3 regions of the Flavimobilis sp. BM9 genome follow, and region 1 is predicted to be linked to each of the others. Evidence: riboswitches for the same ligand, from Rfam matches in the RefSeq annotation. Region 1 holds a riboswitch; each other region holds the start of a gene.

The links. Region 1 has a riboswitch for S-adenosylmethionine ahead of AC4F3Q_RS05460 (methylenetetrahydrofolate reductase). Riboswitches for the same ligand answer to the same signal wherever they lie in the genome.
Region 2: it holds a riboswitch for S-adenosylmethionine, as region 1 does, so the genes downstream of both, AC4F3Q_RS08275 (aminotransferase class V-fold PLP-dependent enzyme) here and AC4F3Q_RS05460 (methylenetetrahydrofolate reductase) in region 1, are expected to answer to the same signal.
Region 3: it holds a riboswitch for S-adenosylmethionine, as region 1 does, so the genes downstream of both, AC4F3Q_RS08850 (LLM class oxidoreductase) here and AC4F3Q_RS05460 (methylenetetrahydrofolate reductase) in region 1, are expected to answer to the same signal.

Annotation. Positions count from the first base shown of each region.
Region 1 is NZ_JBZEMO010000002.1:300,993-305,706, forward strand. Features, by position in the region: gene AC4F3Q_RS05445 (ROK family protein) at 1-659, opposite strand, end outside; gene AC4F3Q_RS05450 (family 20 glycosylhydrolase) at 748-2,199, shown strand; gene AC4F3Q_RS05455 (PH domain-containing protein) at 2,283-2,816, shown strand; SAM riboswitch class I at 2,974-3,078, shown strand; gene AC4F3Q_RS05460 (methylenetetrahydrofolate reductase) at 3,095-4,132, shown strand; gene metE (5-methyltetrahydropteroyltriglutamate--homocysteine S-methyltransferase) at 4,152-4,714, shown strand, end outside.
Region 2 is NZ_JBZEMO010000004.1:90,101-94,814, forward strand. Features, by position in the region: gene nirB (nitrite reductase large subunit NirB) at 1-692, opposite strand, end outside; gene AC4F3Q_RS08260 (heme biosynthesis protein HemY) at 840-1,010, shown strand; gene AC4F3Q_RS08265 (O-succinylhomoserine sulfhydrylase) at 1,026-2,246, opposite strand; gene AC4F3Q_RS08270 (rhodanese-like domain-containing protein) at 2,243-2,665, opposite strand; SAM riboswitch class IV at 2,911-3,024, shown strand; gene AC4F3Q_RS08275 (aminotransferase class V-fold PLP-dependent enzyme) at 3,056-4,504, shown strand; gene AC4F3Q_RS08280 (GNAT family N-acetyltransferase) at 4,692-4,714, shown strand, end outside.
Region 3 is NZ_JBZEMO010000004.1:207,778-212,491, forward strand. Features, by position in the region: gene AC4F3Q_RS08845 (DEAD/DEAH box helicase) at 1-2,129, opposite strand, end outside; SAM riboswitch class IV at 2,276-2,382, shown strand; gene AC4F3Q_RS08850 (LLM class oxidoreductase) at 2,744-3,724, shown strand; gene AC4F3Q_RS08855 (ribonucleoside triphosphate reductase) at 3,915-4,714, shown strand, end outside.

The DNA of each region.
Region 1 (4,714 bases):
CGGCCGACCGAGTCCTCGGCGAGCGCTGCGGTGTCGGCGTCGTTGGCGACGTGGACGGCGACGCCGAGGGCGTCAGCCAGGCGGTCGCGCAGGGGCAGGCGCGACCACCTGAGGTTGGGGGCGTTGCGGACGACGCCCTCGGCGTCGACGACGCCGGGGGTGCCGACCCCGAGGCCGAGCACCGGCCCGGGTGCGTCGGCGACGAGGCGGCGGGCGAGCTCGATCGTGCGGTCGACGGCGTCCTCCCCGCGGTCCTCGCCGAGCTCGAGCTCGTGCTCGACGACGATCGTGCCGGCGAGGTCGACGACGGCGCCGCGCAGGGCGTCCTCGCCGGAGAGGTCGAGGCTCGCGACGTAGGCGCCGGAGGGGTTGATGCCGACGAGGGTCGCGGGCTTGCCCATGCGGGTGCCGGGGCGCGGCCCGAGGTCGACGAGGAGGTTGTCGTCGAGGAGCCCGGCGACGACGTCGGACATCGTGACGCGGGTGAGGCCGGTGAGGCGGGCGAGGTCGGCGCGGGACAGCGGGCCCTGGTCGGCGAGGTTCTGCAGGACGAGCGCACGGTGGTGGAGGCGTGCGTCGCCGGGGAGGATCTTGGCGGCCGGCGCGACGATGCGGGTGGTCCCGCGGCGGGCGTCGGTGAGGGGTGTTGTCCTGGCCATCTAGTTAGTACAGTTTACTTACTTAGTTCGGTCAAGGGGTATCGCACCCCGCGACCAAATCGTGACCTTCCCGAGCAAGGATGGACCCATGCCGACGTCGCCAGCCGTCATCCCCGCCCCCCGCACCGTGCACCCCGACCGCGGGACGACCGTCGTCGACCCGCGCACGCTCGCCGCGCTCGCCGTCGCCCTCGAGCCCTGGGCGCCGAACGCCGCCCGCGCGCTCCGCGACGCGCGGACCGACGGGCCGCTCGTCGCGCCGTCGGGCCGCGCCGCGACCCCCGCGACCGCGACACCCGGCCCCGACCTGCCGAGCGAGGGCTACACCCTCGACCTGTCCGACGCCGGCTGGCACCTCCGCGCAGGCGACGCCGCGGGCGCGTTCTACGCGGTGCAGGTCCTGCTCCAGCTCCTCGCCGGCGCGCAGCACGACGACGGCCTCACGACGGTCCCCGCCCTCGCGTGCGAGGACGCCCCGACGTACCCGCTGCGCGGCGTGTCGTTCGACGTCGCCCGGCACTTCTTCGGCGTCCCCGACATCGAGCGGCTGATCGACCTCGCCGCGACGTACCGCCTCAACCAGGTCCACCTGCACCTGACCGACGACCAGGGCTGGCGACTCGAGATCGAGGACCGCCCGCTGCTCGTCGAGCGCGCGTCGACGAACGACGTCGACGGCGGCGCGGGCGGCTTCCTCACGCTCGCCGACTACGCGCACCTGCAGGACTACGCCGAGGCCCGGCACGTGACGCTCGTCCCCGAGGTGGACATGCCCGGCCACACTCATGCCGCCCAGGTCGCCTATCCACAGATCAGCCCGGACGGTGAGCCGCGAGAGCCGTACGCCGGTATCGAGGTCGGCTTCTCGACCCTGCACCTGACGTCCCCGGAGGCGTGGGCGTTCGTGGACGACGTCGTCGGCACGCTCGCGCGGCACACGCGCGGCCCGCGCCTGCACCTCGGCGGCGACGAGGTGCACACGCTCACGGCCGAGCAGTACGCGGGGTTCGTCGAGCGGCTCGGCGGGGTCGTGGCGCAGCACGGCAAGCAGCTCGTCATGTGGCAGGAGGCCGCACCCGCGCACCTCCCGCCCGGCACGCTCCTGCAGTACTGGACGCACGACATCGACACGAGCCACCTCGCGCAGCTCGCCCGCGAGCGCGACATCCGCTTCATCGCCTCGCCGGCGCCGCACGCCTACCTCGACCTCAAGCACGACGAGAGCCAGGAGCTCGGCCTGACCTGGGCGGGCACGGTCGAGGTTCGCGACGCGTACGAGTGGGAGCCCGCGGACGCGCTCCCGGGGGTGCCTGCGGACAAGATCGAGGGCGTCGAGGCGTGCCTGTGGACGGAGACCCTGCGGACGTGGGACGACGTCACGACGATGCTCCTCCCGCGCCTGCCCGCCGTCGCGTCCGTCGCGTGGGGGTCTCCGCGCGACACGGGCACGTTCCTCGAGTCGCTCGCCGTGCACGGCGAGCGGTGGGCGCGCGAGGGCGTCGCGTTCCACCGGTCGCCGCAGGTGCCCTGGCGGTCCTGACCCAGGTCGTCGCGGCAGGGCCGTCGTCGCGCGGCGCGACGAAGGCCCTGCCCAGCGGGGCCGCCGCGTGGAAGGATGCCGCCATGAGCATCGACAAGACCCTCGGCAACGGCGAGTTCGTGGTCCTGACGACCCGGACGCACCCCAAGGCGCTCTTCAAGCCGTTCCTGCTGTTCCTGCTGGTCGTGGCGGCTTTCGTCGCGGCACTCGTGTGGTTCCCCGAGAACGACGCGAAGCAGTGGGTCCTGGTCGCTGTCGGTGCGGTCGCGGTCGTCACGCTCGTGACGTGGGTGCTGGTCCCGTACCTGCGGTGGCGGCACTCGAGCTACACGTTCACGAACAAGCGCCTGATCACCCGCGAGGGCATCATCACGCGCGTGGGTCGCGACATCCCGCTGTTCCGCATCAACGACTTCACGTATGAGCGCGACCTGCTCGACCGCATGCTGGGCTGCGGGACGATCGTCGTGTCGGACGCGACCGAGAAGGCTGGCGTGCTGCTGTACGACGTGCCGCGCATCGCGGAGGTGCAGCGCCAGCTCTCCGACCTGATCTTCCGGGCGGACGACAGCTCCGACGACGGCGAGTTCCCGCCGGGCGAGCCGCGTCGCCGCTGACAGCCGTCCCCCCGTCCGACCGATCGCCCCTCTGCACACTTCGGATGTGCCTCCGGGCGATCCGTCGCCGATGGCGGCCGACGGCGACCGTGGACACTCGATCTCGCCATCCGGACACCCCTTGGAGGCCGTGATTCGCGGGCCTAACCTCGAGTCACAACCATCCAGAGCGGTCGAGAGTCCTGGCTCGTCGACGCCGCAGCAACCCCCCACTACGGAAGCCTCCTGAGGGTGCGGGTGCTAAAGCCAGGTTCGATGGACGTTCCTATGGAGGCTTCATGAGCATCGCCGACCTCGTCGACTCGTCGGTCCGCCCGACCGTGTCGTTCGAGCTGATGCCCCCGCGCAACCCCGACGCCGCGCCCAAGTTCTGGACGACCGTGCGTCAGCTCCTCACGGCGCGCCCCGACTTCATGTCGGTCACCTACGGCGCCGCAGGCACGGACCGCGCGACGACCCGCGCCGTCGTCACCACGCTCGCCCGGCAGACGCCGGTCCTGCCGATCGCGCACCTCACGTGCGTCGGCGCGACGCGTCCGCACGTCGCCGAGGTCATCGGCGAGTTCCTCGACTCGGGCGTCCGCTCGTTCCTCGCGCTGCGCGGCGACCCGCCGCGCGACCAGCCTGACTGGCGCCCGCCGTCCGACGGCGTGCACTCGTCGATCGAGCTCGTCGCCCTCCTGCGCGAGGTCGAGGCGAACCGCTGCGACCGCAGCGCGGCGTCGGCCCTGCGCGGGGCTGCGCGCCCGCTGACGATCGCCGTCGCGACCTTCCCGGGCGGGAACCGCGCCGCCGGGACCACGCCCGCGCAGGAGGTCGAGCACCTCCTCGCGAAGCAGGAGGCGGGTGCGAGCTTCGCGATCACCCAGCTCTTCTACGAGGCGGACACGTACCTGTCGTTCGTCGAGTCTGCCCGCGCGGCGGGCGTCACCATCCCGATCCTCGCGGGCGTCCTGCCCACGACCGACCCGGGCCGTCTGCGGCGCGTCGAGGAGCTCACGGGGGTGCCCGCGCCGTCGGCGCTCGTCCGCGAGCTCGAGTCCCTGCCCGACGACGCGGCTCGCCACGAGCGCGGCATCCACGCGTCGGTGGGGCTCGTCTCCGCCGTCCTCGAGGCCGGCGCCCCCGGCCTCCACATCTACACGTTCAACAAGTCACGTCCAGCACTTGACCTGCTCGAGGGTGTTCACCTCGGCGGCGGTTCCACGGGCCCGGCTCCGGCCGGGCTGGCGGAGCCAGACCTGGCCAGCGGGCCGTGGGTCGGGGCAGCACACGCACAGCTGAGCTCGACGAGCGACACCGTCGCCGTCGACTGACCCCGAGAAGAGACGCACCATGTCCAACCAGCAGCACAGCCCTGCCCTCATCCAGGGCGCAAACCTCGCATTCCCGGCAGCGACCGTCCTCGGTTACCCGCGCATCGGCCCGAACCGTGAGCTCAAGCGCGCAGTCGAGTCGTTCTGGGCGGGCCGCGTCAGCGCGGCCCAGCTCGAGCAGCATGTCGCGGAGCTCCGGTCCCGCACGCGCGACCACCTCGTGTCGCTCGGCCTGACCGAGCCGGCCGCCGTGCCGTCGTCGTTCTCCTTCTACGACCAGGTGCTCGACGTCGTCGCCACGGTCGGGGCGGTCCCGCCCCGGTTCGCGCACCTCCGCGCCGCAGACGGCTCGCTCGACCTCGCCGCGTACTTCGCGCTCGCCCGCGGCGACGACGAGGTCGCGCCGCTCGAGATGACGAAGTGGTTCGACTCGAACTACCACTACCTCGTCCCGGAGATCGGTCCCGAGACGGAGCTGCGGCTCGTGAGCGACCGGATCGTCGCGGAGTACGTGGAGGCTCGCGAGGCGGGCGTCGTGACTCGGCCCGTCGTCGTCGGGCCGGTCACGTTCCTGCTGCTCAG
Region 2 (4,714 bases), on a different contig from region 1:
GGAGCGGGGACGAGGCGCGTCGCGCCGGTGCCGGTGCGGACGGTGACGCCCATGTCCTCGATGAGGACGCGCAGCGCCTCACCGCCGCCGTCGTCGAGCTGGACGCTCATGAGGCGGTCGGCGAACTCGACGACGGTCGCATCGGCGCCGAGGTCCTGCAGGGCGGACGCGGCCTCGAGGCCGAGGACGCCTCCGCCGACGACAGCGCCGCGCAGGGGGCGGCCGAGCGTGGCAGCGCGGTCGGCGACCCAGGACTGCAGCCCGACGACGTCGTCCATCGTGCGGTAGCTGAAGACGCCGGGGAGGTCTGTGCCGTCGGTGCGGGGCGTCCATGCCCACGAGCCGGTCGCGAGGACGAGCGTGTCGTAGGGGAAGGTCTCGCCGCTGCGCGTGGTGACGGACTGGGCGTCGCGGTCGATCGAGGCGACCGCGTCACCGGTCCGCAGGGTGACGTGCGGGTCGTCCCACACGGTCGGGGCCATCGCGAGCTGCTCGGGCGAGCGGCCACCGAAGAACTCGGAGAGGTGCACGCGGTCGTACGGCAGGTGCGCCTCGTCGCCGATCACGGTGGCGGACCAGGGGGTGTCTGCGGGGGCGCGCGAGACGAGCTGCTCGACGAGCCGGTGGGCGACCATGCCCGCACCGACGACGACGATGCGCCCGGGGGACGCGGGGGCGTTGTGCTCGGACATGTCGGGCCTTCTGCTCGGCGGGTTCTCGTCGTGGTCAGTCTCGCCGGTGGGGGTGGTGCAATGGTGGGACCTTTGGACGGGCGTGGCCGTGAATAACCGATCCGGGGCGCCCTGGGCGAGGAGACCAGGGCAGCGTAGCCTGAACGTGTGACCGAGCACACGAAGGACCCCGCGCCGGACCCTGCTGCAGCGCGCTTCGCCCAGCTGCCCGAGCGCGTGGAACCCCGCGACTACGTCGAGAGCGTCGACGTCGCGGACGTCCCCGACCCCGAGATGGGCCGCGATCCGAACACGGAGTGGATGCTCAAGCACGCCTGAGCCCCCGCTGGGGCGTCAGGCCTTGAGCGCCTGCTCGATGTCGTCGAGCAGGTCGAGCGGGTCCTCGAGCCCGATGCTCAGCCGCACCGTGGACTCCGTCATGCCGACCGCGGCACGGCCCTCCGGGCCGAGCTTGCGGTGCGTCGTCGTAGCCGGGTGCGTGATGAGGCTCTTGGCGTCGCCGAGGTTGTTGGAGAGGTCGACGACGCGCAACGCGTCGAGGAACCGGAACGTGCGCTCCTTGACCTGCTCTGCCGACGCAGAGCCCGGGACCTCGAGGTCGAACGTGACGACCGTCCCGCCGCCCGTCTGCTGCTCCCGCGCGAGCGCCACCTGCGGGTGCGAGTCGAGGAACGGGTAGTAGACCCGACCGATCCCGGGCAGCGACTCGAGCGTGGTCGCGACCTGGAGCGCGGCGTCGGTCTGTGCGCGCACGCGCAGCGAGAGCGTCTCGAGTCCCTTGAGCAGGACCCACGCGTTGAACGGGGAGAGCGACGGGCCGGTGTGGCGGACCATCGTCTGCACGGGCCCGTCGATGTACTCGGCGCTGCCGAGGATCGCGCCGCCGAGCACGCGGCCCTGCCCGTCGATGTGCTTCGTCGCGGAGTACACCACGACGTCGGCGCCCAGCTCGAGCGGCTTCTGCAGGACGGGCGTCGCGAACACGTTGTCGACGACGACGGTCGCCCCCGCGCGGTGCGCGAGGTCGGCGACGGCGCGCACGTCGATGATGTCCTGCATCGGGTTCGACGGCGTCTCGAAGAAGACGACGTCCGCAGGCGTCGCGAGCGCCTCCTCCCACTGCGCCAGGACGTGGCCGTCGACGTAGTCGGTGTGCACGCCCCAGCGGGCGAAGATCTCGTCGAAGATCGTCAGGCTCGACCCGAAGAGCGCGCGGGCGGCGACGATCCGGGAGCCCTGCCCGACGATCGCGGCGAGCGCCGTGAAGACGGCCGACATGCCGGTCGCGGTCGCGTAGCAGCCCTCGGCGCCCTCGATGAGGCGCAGCCGCTGCTCGAAGGTGTGGACCGTCGGGTTGCCGTAGCGGGAGTAGATGAAGCGGTCGGCCTCGCCCTTGAAGGCGGCCTCGCACTCGGCGGCGGAGCCGTAGACGTATCCCTGCGTCAGGTAGATGGGCTCGCTCGTCTCGTGGAACCCGGAGCGCTCGATGCCGCCGCGGACCGAGACGGTCGCGGGACGCCAGGATGCGGGGACCTCGCGGGGCCCCGCGGTCACCGGGCGGCCTCGTCGATCGTGGTCGTCGGGAGGCCGTTGTTGCGCCAGCCGTCCACCGTGCGGGCGCCGGTCGCGTCCTGCGCGCCCTCGAAGCCCTGGAGGATGTTGCGCGCATCGGTCCAGCCGGCGGCGGTCGCGGCCTGTGCGGCGGCGACCGAGCGCACGCCGGAGCGGCACAGGAACAGGACGGTCGCGTCCTTCGCGACGCCCGCGGCGTCGAGCTGGGCGAGGAACTCGGTGTTGGGTCCCCAGGCGGTGTTCCACTCGACGAAGCGCGCGGCCGTACGGGCGGCGCTCGTGTCGGGGACGCCGATCGTGCGCCACTCGTCCTGGGTGCGGACGTCGACGAGCACGGCGTCGGGGGAGGTGGTGATCAGCTCCCAGGCGGCCTCGGGGGTGACGTCTCCTGCGTAGCTCATGGCGTTCTCCGTTCGCATCGAACGTGGCGGTAGCACCCTCGTCCTGCTGGGGGGTTGCTGCGGCGTCGTCGTGCCACGTCACTCGGCCGCTCTGGATGGTGTGGGGATCGTACCCTCCGCGGAAGGGTGCTGCCGAGGGCGTGACAGATGGCGAGATTCCGCGCCTCCCGACCGTGGGTCTCAGCACGTGGCGCGCCGTCTCAGATGTTGACAGTCGTCGGAGGGCGGTGGGACGATGGCCGCACGGTCATGAGCGCCAGCGCAAAACCCCGGTTTGCTGGCCGGCAACCCTCCACTCGCGGTGGGGTGCCCCGGGTGACGACCAGGCTGCGGTCGACCGACCGCGGCAAGCGCGGGCGCACAGCGCCCAGACTCGCGAAGGGCCCTGCCATGTCGACCGACGCGACCACCTGTCCCAGCCCCCGCGCCGACGTGGCGGACGAGCCCGCGCTCCTGCCCGTCGTCGGCCGCGACACCCTCGTCCCGCTCGTCGACGGACGCCACGTCACGTACGCGAACCTCGACGTCGCCGCGTCCGCACCCGCCCTCGAGGCGGTCGCCGCGCGCGTCGCGCAGGCACTCCCGCTGTACGCGAGCGTCCACCGTGGCGCGGGCTACCTCTCCCAGGTCTCGACCGCGCTCTACGAAGCATCGCGCCGCTCGATCGGCGCGTTCGTCGGCGCGCGCGAGCACGACGTCACGATCATCACGCGCAACACGACCGACTCCCTCAACCTCCTCGCGGGTTGCGTGCCCGCGACGGTCGGGGAGGGGCGCGTGCTCGTCCTCGACGTCGAGCACCATGCCAACCTCCTGCCCTGGGCGGCCGCACCCGGCGGCGCCGCCGTCCTCGCAGGCGCGTCGAGCGTCGCCGCAACCCTCGACGCGCTGCGCGTCGAGCTGGACGCCCGGCCGTACGCGCTCCTCGCCGTCACCGGCGCGTCGAACGTGACGGGCGAGGCGCTGCCGATCGCCGACGTCGTCACGCTCGCCCACGCCGCAGGCGCGCGCGTCGTGCTCGACGGCGCGCAGCTCGTCCCGCACCGCGGCATCGACATCGCCGCGCTCGACGTCGACTACGTCGCCTTCTCCGGCCACAAGACCTACGCGCCGTACGGCGCGGGCGCGCTGGTCGGGCGCCGCGACTGGCTCGACAACGGCACACCCCACCTCGCCGGCGGCGGCGCGGTGCGCGCCGTCACGCACGCGGAGCCCGACGGCGCTGCCCCCGGGACCGCGTCCGCGACGTGGGCGCTCGCGCCCGCCCGCCACGAGGCCGGCTCCCCGAACGTCATCGGCGCCGTCGCGCTCGCAGCTGCCTGCGAGGAGCTCGCCGCGCTCGACCCCGCAGCCCTGCACGCGCACGAGGCGCGCCTGCGCGCCCGCCTCGTCGAGGGCCTGACGCAGATCCCCGGCATCGACGTGCTGAGCGCGTGGGACGACGCCGTCGACCCCGTCGGCGTCGTCACGTTCGTCGTCGACGGGCACGACCCCGGGCTCGTGGCCGCCTACCTGTCGGCGGAGCACGGCATCGGCGTGCGCGACGGCAAGTTCTGCGCCCACCCCTTCCTCGCCCGGCTCGGTCACCGGTACGGCGCCGTGCGGGCGAGCGTCGGCGTCGGCACGACGGGCGAGCACGTCGAGCGGCTCGTCGCCGCGCTTGCGGCCTACGTGCGCGAGGGCACCCGCGCCGACTATGCGGTGCAGGACGGCTGCTGGGTCGTCCGCGACGACCACCGCCCCCTCCCCGACGTGACCGGGCTGTCCGGTCTGGTCGCCACCGCGGCGGTCGCGAACGTCGCACTCGCGGGTGGGTGCGGCGGTCCGTCCGAGGCGTGAACGAGCCGTCCGTCGCGGAGGCCGCCCGGGCTGCCTGAGCGGGCTCCCGCGAGGGTGATGTGGATCGCACGAAGCGCCTGATGAGTGGCTGGAAACCGCCACTTCCACGCGTCCGTCACCACCTGTTCGTCCCCAGGTCGCGCGGTGGGTGTTGGCGGTGTCCCCGGCGCGTGTTTTCATTTCTCGCGTGGAGCACGACATCACCCTCTC
Region 3 (4,714 bases), on a different contig from region 1:
GGGACGGTCTCGGCCGTGAGACCGGCCGCCTCGAGGAGCGCGGCAGGAGCGGTCCACCACACGGCGACGGTCGACAGGGTCCGCGGCGGCAGGTCGAGCTCTTGCGACCCGACGACCTCGAGGCCGGGCAGGCGCCGCTTCGTGAAGCTGATGACCTGCGTCGTCACGTCGACCTCCCCGACGCCCCACGTCACGGGCGCCGGGCCGGAGTCCCACGTCCGCGAGCGAAGGGTGCTCTGCACGGCGATCGTCGTGACGTCGTGGGACCACGTGCCGTAGTCGACGTCGCGGCGTCGCACGAGCGCGACGTGGTCCTGCAGGTCGAGGTGGTCGACGACGAACGTCGCGCCCTGGTGCACGTACACGGCGCCGTCGTGCACGGACCCGTCCGCGGCGGGCTGGTCGATCGTGCCGAGCATGCGTCCGGTCGCCGCCTCGACGACGCGGACGGGCTGCCCGCCCGTGCCGCGCAGGTCGGTGAGCTGCGACGCGGGCTCGGGATGCGTCCAGAACCAGCCGCTCGGGCGGCGGCGCAGCGCGCCGCGCGCGGTGAGGACGTCGAGCACCTCGGAGGTGTGCGCGCCGAACGTGTCGAGCTCGTCGGGGCGCACGGGGAGCTCGGCGGCGGCGGCGCAGAGGTGCGGGGCGAGGACGTGCGGGTTGCCGGGGTCGAAGACGGTCGCCTCGAGCGGGGCGTCGAGGATCGCTTCGGGGTGGTGCACGAGGTACGTGTCGAGCGGATCCTCGCGCGCGACGAAGACGACGAGCCCGTCGGCGCCGGCGCGCCCTGCGCGCCCGGCCTGCTGCCAGATCGACATGCGGGTGCCGGGCCACCCGACGATGAGGACGGCGTCGAGCCCGGAGATGTCGACGCCGAGCTCGAGCGCGTTCGTCGTGGCGAGGGCGCGCAGCGCTCCCGTGCGGATCGCGTCCTCGAGGGCGCGGCGTTCCTCGGGGAGGTAGCCGCCGCGGTAGGCGGCGACGGCGTGCTGCAGCGCAGGGTCGACGGCGTTCAGGGCGCGTTGGGCGCTCAGCGCGACGGACTCGGCGCCGCGCCGGGAGCGGGTGAAGGCGAGGCTGCGGGCGCCCGCGCAGGTGAGGTCGGCGAGGAGGTCGGCGGCCTCGGCGGTCGCGGACCGCCTGGGACGGTCCTCGACCTCGGGGGCGTCGACCCACCACTCGTCGGTGCCGGTCGTGGCGCCGTCGGCTCCGGGACCGGAGGGGGCGACGACCTGGAACCCGTCGACGCCGGAGTCGGCGGGCGGGAGCTCGGGCGGCTCCCACAGCACGAACGTGCGGGTGCCGGACGGTGCCGTGTTCTCGGTGACGGTGACGACGTCGCGCTCGTCCACGCCGACGAGGCGCGCGGCGCTGCGTGCCGGCTCGGCGGTCGTCGCGGACGCGACGAGGAAGATGGGCCCGGGACCGCCGGAGTAGTGCGCGCACAGGCGCTGGAGACGGCGCAGGACGAGCGACACGTGCGCTCCGAAGACGCCGCGGAAGGCGTGCCCCTCGTCGACGACGACGTAGCGCAGGGACCGCAGGAACCGCACCCAGCGGGCGTGGCTGGGGAGCATCGAGAAGTGCAGGAAGTCGGGGTTGGTCAGGACGGCGTCGGCGTGGTCCTGGACCCAGCGGCGCTCGGTGAACGGGGTGTCGCCGTCGCACGTCGCGACGCGCAGGTCGCGGACGTCAGCGGCCCGCAGGAGGCGTTCGACGCCGCTGAGCTGGTCGGCGGCGAGCGCCTTGGTCGGGCACAGGTAGAGCACGGACCCGCGGGAGCGGACGTTCTCGATGCGGCTGAACGCGGCGGTGCCTTCTGCGGCGGCGAGGATGTCGGCGCGCACGGAGGTGAGGGCGGGCAGCCAGAAGGCGAGCGACTTGCCTGAGCCGGTCGACGTGCCGAGCGCGGTGTGCTGGCCGTGCCACGCGGCGTCGGCCGCCTCGACCTGGTGGCGCCACGGGCGTTCGACGCCGAGCGCACGGTAGCCCGCGACGAGCGCCGGGTCCGCCCACGCGGGCCAGTCGGCGTGCACGCCCTCGCGGGCGGGCAGGTGGGCGATGTGCGTCGCGTGGTCGGTGCGGCGCCCTCCGGCGAGGAGGACGTCGAGGAGGTCGGGTGCGGGCACGGGCCAATCCTCGCACCCGGCCTGCGGCCGCCTGATGATCCAGGCATGGACACCTGTTGACACCCCTGGGCCCCGCGCCTAGATTGCGCAGTAATTCCGGAACGCAGGGTGTCAAACCAGGTGACCGGAAGGACTCGACAAGACAAGGTCACGAGTATCAGCGACAAGCCCCGGCTCGCTGGTCAGCAACCCTCCCGCGCGGTGGGGTGCTCCGGGTGAAGACCTGGCACCGGAATCGGTGCAAGAGCGCAGCCGCGAGAGCGGTTCGGACAGGAGACACGCACGATGATGGCAGGACGGCTTCGCACACCCGCGTCGATCTCGCTCGCCCCGGTGATGTGTCCGACCTGTATGCCCTGCGGGTCCGTCGCCTGTTGTCCCCGCGACTGACCCGCTGAGGTCCGCCCACGGCGGACCCCTGCCGGCGCACGCCGTCGCGCTCCCGAGCGCGCACGCCGTCGCCTGACCGTCCTTCTCGGACACCGCCGATGCCGGCTCCTCGGGAGCCCCCGGCCGTTGCAGTCACCTTGGCGCACGCTGCGCACCGTCCCACCTGACGACGTGAGTCCGTGGGGTCGGTGCTGCGCGCCGCCGTCACGCAGAGAGCGAAGACCATGACCTCGACCACCTCTTCCCGTCCCACGACCGCCGACCGTCAGATCCACCTGGGTATCGACCTCACGAGCGCGGGCGCGCGCCGCGTCACGAGCCGCGTGCCTGTGGCGTCGTTCGCGAGCGCGTTCGACGCCGAGCGTCTCGCTGACCTCGTCGCTGCGGCGCAGCGCGGCACCCTCGACTTCGTCGCGATCGACGACACGTTCCGCCTCCAGCCTGAGACGGTCGGCCTGCTGCGCGGCCGCCTCGACGCGGCTGTTGTCGCGTCGCGCCTCGGCAAGACGACGCGCGGCGTCGGCCTCGTCGCGACGATCTCGCCGGAGGCGACCGACCCGGAGCACGTCGCGACCGCGCTGCAGACGATCAGCCGGGTGTCCGGCGGCCGCGCTGGCTGGCAGGTCGACGGCAGCGCGCCTGACCGGTCGGTGACGGCCGTGACGCGGGCCGTGTCGTCGGTCGCGCCGACGGTCGTGCGCGTGCGCTCGGACGCTCAGCTCGAGCGTGCCGCCCGGCACGCGGACGTCCTGCGGATCGCCGCGACGGACCTCGACTCGGCGCTCGAGCAGCGCCGTCGGGCTCGGACGATCGCCGTCGAGTCGGGCCGCGCGGCCGACGACGTCCTCGTCCTCGTCGACGTGTATGCCGTCACGGGTCCGGACGCGGAGAGCGCGCAGGCGCGTGTCGAGCTGCTCGACGCGTTCGAGGGGACGGACGTCGTCGCGCAGCACTCCGACTCGCTCATCCACGTGGGGACGCCGCTCGACCTCGCGGAGCTTGCCGAGGCGTGGTTCGAGGCGGGTGCGGTCGACGGGTTCGTCGTGACGCCGTCGTCGCTCGTCGCGGACGTCGCGGGCCTGGTCGACGGCGTGGTGCCCGCGCTCCGGGCGAGCGGCGTGTTCCGCCGCGAGTACCCGGGGGCGACGCTGCGCGAGAGCCTCGCGCTCACGCCGTCGGGCGTGGGGGTCCTCGCCGGGGTGTGAGACGCGCTGCCTGCTGCCCTGCCCGGGCATCCCGGGCGGGGCAGCGGTGCGTGCGGGGGAGTTTCGCGCGTCGTTCTGCGGATGTGGGCGCGGCTGGGACTTTAGGCCCCTCCGCCACGCGGGTGCAGCAGAGCAGAATCAACATCTAGTGACAACGGTGTGACTCGACCACTAGATGTAGGGGAATCGAATGGCTCAGGCTGACGCAACGACGCGGACCCAGGTCGACGTGGGGTCGACCATGCGCGAGTACCTGGACCGGACCGACTGGCGCGTCAACGCCAACGCCAACCAGGGCTACTCCCTCGGCGGCCTCATCCTCAACACCGCCGGCAAGGTCACCGCGAACTACTGGCTCTCCGAGGTGTACCGCCCCGAGGTCGGGCAGGCGCACCGCGACGGCGACCTGCACATCCACGACCTCGACGTGTTCGGCGGGTACTGCGCCGGCTGGTCGTTGCGCATGCTCCTGACGCAGGGCTTCAACGGTGTGCCGGGCAAGGTCGAGTCGAACCCGCCCAAGCACTTCAGCTCCGCCGTCGGGCAGATCGTCAACTTCCTCGGCACGATGCAGAACGAGTGGGCCGGCGCGCAGGCGTTCTCCTCGTTCGACACGTACATGGCGCCGTTCGTCCGCAAGGACGCGATGACCTACGACCAGGTCAAGCAGTGCGTCCAGGAGCTCATCTACAACCTCAACGTCCCCTCCCGCTGGGGCACGCAGACGCCGTTCACCAACCTCACGTTCGACTGGACCTGCCCCGAGGACCTCCGCGACCAGGTGCCGCTCGTCGACGACTCCCCGATGGACTTCACGTACGGCGACCTCCAGGCCGAGATGGACCTCATCAACCGCGCCTACATCGAGGTCATGACGGAGGGCGACGCGTCGGGCCGCGTCTTCACGTTCCCCATCCCGACGTACAACATCACCGAGGACTTCCCGTGGGAGTCCGAGAACGCGACGCGCCTGTTCGAGATGACCGCGAA